One region of the Hydrogenophaga sp. R2 genome, then DNA from elsewhere that is predicted to be linked to it. Evidence: predicted binding sites of a transcription regulator. Region 1 holds the regulator's gene; the other holds the start of a gene.
The links. Region 1 encodes LexA, which represses DNA repair genes until DNA is damaged. Its sites were predicted from a motif close to ACTGTATNNNNATACAGT; they were not measured.

Region 1 (3,364 bases):
GGTGGTCGTGCCGGCTCAGCGCCGGACCTGCAGGGCGCCCGGATTGACGATGTTGGTCGGGGTGCCCTTGATGAAGTTCACCACGTTGTCGAACGCGGAGCCGAAATACAGCTCGTAGCTGTCCTGCTCCACATAGCCGATGTGGGGCGTGCAGATGCAGTTCTCCAGCCGCAGCAGGGCGTGGCCCTGCAGGATGGGCTCGGACTCGAACACGTCCACGGCGGCCAGCCCCGGCCGTCCCCGGTTGAGCGCGGTCAGCAGCGCTTCCGGCTCGATCAGTTCGGCCCGCGAGGTGTTCACCAGCAGGGCCGTGGGTTTCATGCGGCTCAGGTCGTCCAGCGTCACGCAGCCGTGGTTGCCGGGGGCCAGCCGCAGGTGCAGCGACAGCACGTCGGACTGCTCGAACAGCGCATCGCGGCCCGCGGCAATCTCGTAGCCCTGGGCTGCCGCGCGGGCGCGTGCGTCCTCGCTGCCCCAGACGATGACCCGCATGCCGAAGGCGCGGCCATAGCCCGCCACGATTTCGCCGATGCGCCCGAAGCTCCAGATGCCCAGGGTCTTGCCCCGCAGCACCATGCCGATGCCGAAGTTGGCCGGCATGGCCGACGACTTGAGCCCCGACTGCTGCCAGGCCCCATGCTTGAGGTTGGACACGTACTGCGGAATCCGCCGCATGGACGCCATGATCAACGCCCAGGTGAGCTCGGCGGTGGACACCGGCGAGCCCACGCCCTCGGCCACGGCAATGCCGCGCTCGGTGCAGGCGGCCACGTCCACATGGGCGCCGACCTTGCCGGTCTGGGCGATCAGCTTGAGGCGCGGCAGCTTTTCGATCAGCTGCCGCGTGATCTGGGTGCGCTCGCGGATGAGCACCAGGATGTCGGCATCCCGCAGGCGGATGGACAACTGACCGACGCCCTTGACCGTGTTGGTGAATACCTTGGCCGGGTAGGGTTCCAGCTTGTCTGCGCAGGCCAGCTTGCGCACGGCGTCCTGGTAGTCGTCGAGGATCACGATGTTCATGACCCGTATTGTGCCCGCCGGTCGGAACCGGACCGGGCTGTGCGGGCCTTCAGGCGGCGCGTTGCAGCGCCTCTTCCTGGGCGGCCAGACGCTCCAGTTCGGCACACACCTGGTCCATGCGCCCTGAGAGCACCAAGCGGGCGCCGGCGCCGCGGCGAGCCGCCGTGCGCTGGGCTGTGTGCTGGCCCTTCTGCTGGCCCCTCTGCTGGCTTGTTTGTACGGCACCGCCGGGCTGGCTGGCCGAGGCCGGGCCACCATGCGGGTCGGTCGGGTCGTCCAGCCGCGGGGCGTTGGCCGCCGGCCGTCCCAGCCAGCCCGCCCGGGCGAACCGCTGCACCGTGGCCGAGGTCTGCCCGGTGGCAGGGCGTATCGGCATGCTGCCTTGCGCGTGTTGCCGTGCGAGGCTGGCGGCACCAGGTTCCGGCAGCCAGCAGTCGATCAGTTGCAGCGGTGCGCGCCAGCTGCGTGCAGAGAAGAAAAGTCCCATGTGAATCTCCGTTGGAGGTTGAACACAGGCAGGATTGATCGGTGTGTCGGGCCTCGCAGGGCCGGCGGCAACAGCCACCAGCGCCCGCCACCTGCGAGGACGACAGTCCGCCGACGGCGGTCAGATCTGGAAGCTGTTGCGGATGAGGCCGACGGCCAGACCTTCGATCTCGAAGGGTTCGCCCGGCTCCACCACGATGGTGGGGTAGTCGGGGTTTTCGGCCCGCAGCTCGATGTGCCCGGCCTGCTTCATGAAGCGCTTGACGGTCACGTCCTCGCCCAGACGCGCCACCACGATCTGGCCGTTCTTGGCTTCGCGGGTGGACTGCACCGCCAGCAGGTCGCCGTCCATGATGCCGACGTCGCGCATGGACATGCCGCGCACCCGCAGCAGGTAGTCGGGCGTGCGCTGGAACAGGCTGCTTTCGACCTGGTAGGTCTGGTCCACATGCTCCTGCGCCAGGATGGGCGAACCGGCCGCCACGCGGCCAATCAGGGGCAGGGACAGCTGCGACAGGCCCGGCAGCGGCAGGTTGAGCTGGCGGCTGCGGCTCTGGTTGATACTCTGCAGATCGACACTGCGCAGCCGGATGCCGCGTGAAGTGCCGCTGACCAGTTCGATGACGCCCTTGCGGGCCAGCGCCTGCAGGTGTTCTTCGGCGGCGTTGGCCGACTTGAAGCCCAGTTCGCTGGCGATCTCGGCCCGGGTCGGCGGTGCCCCGGTGCGGGCAATGGCCGACTGGATGAGTTCCAGGATCTGTTGCTGGCGGGCCGTCAGCTTGGGAGCACTGCTGTCGAACATGGTGTGGTCCTGTGTGTTTGTACAGTGCCTGTATTTTTAACCAGTTGGGAAGGGTTTGACAAGTGTCGGATTCAGCACAGCCGCGTCGCATCGTCATTCTGGGCACCGGCGGCACCATTGCCGGGCGTGCCACCGTGGCCGGCGACAACGTGGGCTACAAGGCCGGCCAGGTGCCGGTGCAGGAGCTGCTGGCCGGGTTGCCGGCCTGGGCTGATCAGGCGGTGGATGTGGAGCAGGTGGCCCAGATCAACAGCAAGGACATGACGCTGCCGGTGTGGCAGGCGCTGGTGGCCCGGCTGGTGGCGCACCTGCAGCGGCCCGAGGTGGCCGGTGTGGTGATCACGCACGGCACCGACACGATCGAGGAAACCGCGTGGCTGCTGCAGCGCCTGTTGCGCCCGGCCAGGCCGGTGGTGCTGACCTGCGCCATGCGGCCGGCCACCGCGGTGTCGCCCGATGGCCCGCAGAACCTGTCCGACGCCCTGGCCGTGGTGCAGGCGCCCGGGGCCTGCGGCGTGAGCGTGGTGTGCGGCGGTCAGGCGCACCTGGCCAAGGATGTGGCCAAGGTGCATCCGTACCGGGTGCAGCCGTTTTCCTCGGGCGAGGCCGGCCCGCTGGGCGTGGTGGAGGAGGGGCGGCTGCGGCGCTTTCGCGACTGGCCTGCCGCCGCGCCTGAAGGCCTGGACCAGGCGGCCGCAGACCGGTTTGCGGCCCTGCGCGCGCTGCCCCGTGTGGCCTGGGTGACCAGCCATGCCGATGCCGATGGCGGGCTGGTGGACGCCCTGGTGATGCAGGCCGCCCATTCGCCCGATCAGGCCTGCCGGGGCATCGTGGTGGCAGGCACCGGCAACGGTTCGCTGCACGAGCGCCTGCAGGCGGCCCTGCACCGCGCCCGCGACGCCGGCATGCGTGTGGTGCTGGCCACGCGCTGCACCGAAGGCTCGGTGGTGGGCTGGTCCGCGCAGCCTTTCCCCGATCTGGACGGGCTGTCGCCGGCCAAGGCCCGGCTGGCGTTGTCGCTGCAGCTGGCGGGGGTCTGATGGGCGCGGCGCT
Region 2 (3,364 bases), 830 kb from region 1:
TGTCGGGGTTGAGGGTGGTGTCCCAGAGCTGTTCGGCGCTCATCTCGCCCAGGCCCTTGAAGCGGCTGATCTGGCACTTCTCGCGCGCCACGCCGTCCTTGGCGGCCTTGTCCAGGATGGACTGCAGCTCGCCTTCGTCGAGCGCGTACACCTTGGCCGCCGGCTTCTTGCCGCGCGCCGGTATGTCCACCCGGAACAGCGGCGGGCGGGCCACGTACACATGGCCGGCCTCGATCAGCTTGGGAAAGTGGCGGAAGAACAGGGTGAGCAGCAGCACCTGGATGTGCGAGCCGTCCACGTCGGCGTCCGACAGGATGCAGACCTTGCCGTAACGCAGACCCGAGAGGTCGGGCGTGTCGTTCGGGCCGTGAGGGTCGACGCCGATGGCCACGGCGATGTCGTGGATCTCGGTGTTGGCGAACAGCCGGTCGCGCTCGACCTCCCAGGTGTTGAGCACCTTGCCGCGCAGCGGCAGGATGGCCTGGCATTCCTTGTCGCGGCCCATCTTGGCGCTGCCGCCGGCCGAGTCGCCCTCGACCAGGAAGACCTCGTTGTGGGCGATGTCGCGGCTCTCGCAGTCGGTCAGCTTGCCGGGCAGCACGGCCACGCCGCTGCCCTTGCGCTTTTCCACCTTCTGGCCGGCGCGCTGGCGGGTCTGGGCCGCCTTGATGGCCAGTTCGGCCAGCTTGCGGCCGTAGTCCACGTGCTGGTTGAGCCAGAGTTCGAGCGCCGGCTTCACATAGGCCGACACCAGGCGCACCGCATCGCGCGAGTTCAGCCGCTCCTTCACCTGGCCCTGGAACTGCGGGTCCAGCACCTTGGCGCTCAGCACATACGAGGCGCGGGCGAACACATCTTCGGGCAGCAGCTTCACGCCCTTGGGCAGCAGCGCATGCAGTTCGATGAAGCCCTTGACCGCCTGAAACAGGCCGTCGCGCAGGCCGCTGTCGTGGGTGCCGCCGGCGCTGGTGGGAATGAGGTTGACGTAGCTCTCGCGCACCGGGGCGCCGTCTTCGGTGAAGGCCACGCACCACGCAGCGCCCTCGCCTTCGGCAAAGCTGTCGTCGCGGCTGTCGGCATAGCCCTCGCCTTCGAACAGCGGAATGACCGGGTCGGCGCTCAGCGTCTGCTGCAGGTAGTCGCGCAGGCCGCCCTTGTAGAGCCAGCTCTGGGTGTCCTTGGTCTTCTCGTTCACCAGCGTGACCTGCACGCCGGGCATCAGCACCGCCTTGCTGCGCAGCAGGTGGGTGAGCTCGCCGATGGGCAAGGCTGCCGAGTCGAAGTACTTCGCATCGGGCCAGGCGCGCACCGTGGTGCCCTGCTTGCGGTCACCCTCGCCGCGCGGGGCCACCTGCAGCGGCTCGCTCACGTCGCCACCGGCAAAGGCCAGCCGGGCCACCTGGCCGTCGCGGAAGCTGGTCACCTCCAGCCGGGTGGACAGCGCGTTGGTCACGCTCACACCCACGCCGTGCAGGCCGCCGGAGAAGCTGTAGGCGCCGCCCTGGCCCTTGTCGAACTTGCCGCCGGCATGCAGCCGGGTGAACACCAGCTCGACCACCGGCGCGTTCTCTTCGGGGTGCAGGCCGAAGGGGATGCCGCGGCCATCGTCCTCCACGCTGACCGAACCGTCGACGTGCAGGGTGACCTTGATCTTCTTGCCATGCCCGGCCAGGGCCTCGTCGGCCGCGTTGTCGAGCACTTCCTGGATGATGTGCAGCGGGTTGTCGGTGCGGGTGTACATGCCCGGCCGCTGCTTGACCGGCTCCAGCCCCTTGAGGACGCGGATGGAGCCTTCGGAATAGGTCGAAGGGGTGTTTGCCATGGGCGCGGATTGTAAGCACGCCGGCCCCAAAACACTGGATATCCATCCAGATACGGCCAGCAGCGCGTGCGACAAGCGCCGATTGCTGCGGCGCGGCACAATCGCGGCATGACCTCCGCCCCCCGCCTTTCCCCCCTGCAGGTGCTGGCCTGCGGCGCACTCATCGTCACCCTGTCGATGGGCATCCGCCACGGCTTCGGCCTGTGGCTGCAACCCATCACGCAGGCCCAGGGCTGGACGCGCGAGAACTTCGCCTTCGCCATGGCCATCCAGAACCTGGCCTGGGGCTTCTGCGGCATCTTTGCCGGCATGGCGGCCGACCGTTTCGGCGCGTTCAGGGTGCTGGTGGGCGGCTCCATCCTGTACGGCCTGGGCCTGGCCGGCATGGCGCTCACCACCACGCCGCTGGGCTTTGCCCTGACCACCGGCGTGCTCATCGGCGCCGCGCAGGCCGGCACCACCTACGCGGTCATCTACGGTGTGATCGGCCGGCAGATCCCGGCCGAGAAGCGTTCGTGGGCCATGGGCGTGGCGGCGGCAGCCGGCTCGTTCGGCCAGTTCCTCATGGTGCCGGTGGAAGGCGCGCTGATCGCCCAGCTGGGCTGGCAGAACGCCCTGCTGGTGCTGGGTGTGGCCGTGCTGCTGATCGCCCCCCTGGCCTGGGGCCTGCGCGAACCCGGCTTTGCTGGCGGCCAGTCGGTCCAGCGCGGACAGACCATCGGCCAGGCCCTGCGCGAGGCCTTCGGCTACCGCAGCTTCCAGCTGCTGATGGCGGGCTATTTCGTGTGCGGCTTCCAGGTGGTGTTCATCGGCGTGCACATGCCCAGCTACCTCAAGGACAACGGCCTGTCGCCGCAGGTGGCCAGCTACGCCCTGGCGCTGATCGGCCTGTTCAACGTGGTGGGCACCTACATGGCCGGCTCGCTGGGCCAGCGCATGGCCAAGAAGCACATCCTGGCCTTCATCTACTTTGCCCGGGCCGCCGTGATCGCGGTCTTCCTGTGGGCACCGCTCACGCCCACCAGCGTCTATATCTTCTCGGCCTTCATGGGCCTGCTGTGGCTGTCCACCGTGCCGCCCACCAACGCCACGGTGGCACAGATCTTCGGCGTGGCCCACCTGTCCATGCTGGGCGGCTTCGTGTTCTTCAGCCACCAGATCGGCAGCTTCATGGGCGTGTGGCTGGGCGGCGTGCTGTACGACCAGACCGGCAGCTACGACATCGTCTGGTACATCTCGATCGCGCTCGGCATCTTTGCCGGCCTGATCAACCTGCCGGTGCGCGAAGCGCCGATTGCGCGCGCGCCGCAAGCGGCCGGAGCCTCGGCATGAAGTTGCAGGCCGCCACCCTGCTGAGCCGGCTGCTGATCGCAGCCGCTGCAGTGGCCGCCTTGCTGGCCACCCTGGCCCTGTACACCCGGCCCGACTTCATGGTCCGTCTGGCCGACCAGCTCTGGAGTTGTTTCTGATGCATGGCACCGAAGCCGCGTCGCCGTGGGTGCGGCGCTGGGCCCACCTGATCCCTGCCGGTACACCGGTGCT

Region 2: the regulator LexA is predicted to act here: its motif matches at 1,856-1,873, upstream of WD026_RS07520 (DNA topoisomerase IV subunit B).

What each region holds. Positions count from the first base shown of each region.
Region 1 covers NZ_JBBHZN010000001.1:716,658-720,021, forward strand. Annotated here, with positions in the region: gene WD026_RS03480 (D-2-hydroxyacid dehydrogenase family protein) at 16-1,023, opposite strand; gene WD026_RS03485 (hypothetical protein) at 1,073-1,399, opposite strand; gene lexA (transcriptional repressor LexA) at 1,631-2,311, opposite strand; gene WD026_RS03495 (asparaginase) at 2,374-3,351, shown strand; gene WD026_RS03500 (hypothetical protein) at 3,351-3,364, shown strand, end outside.
Region 2 covers NZ_JBBHZN010000001.1:1,547,454-1,550,817, forward strand. Annotated here, with positions in the region: gene WD026_RS07520 (DNA topoisomerase IV subunit B) at 1-1,822, opposite strand, end outside; gene WD026_RS07525 (MFS transporter) at 1,931-3,154, shown strand; gene WD026_RS07530 (hypothetical protein) at 3,151-3,291, shown strand; gene WD026_RS07535 (class I SAM-dependent methyltransferase) at 3,291-3,364, shown strand, end outside.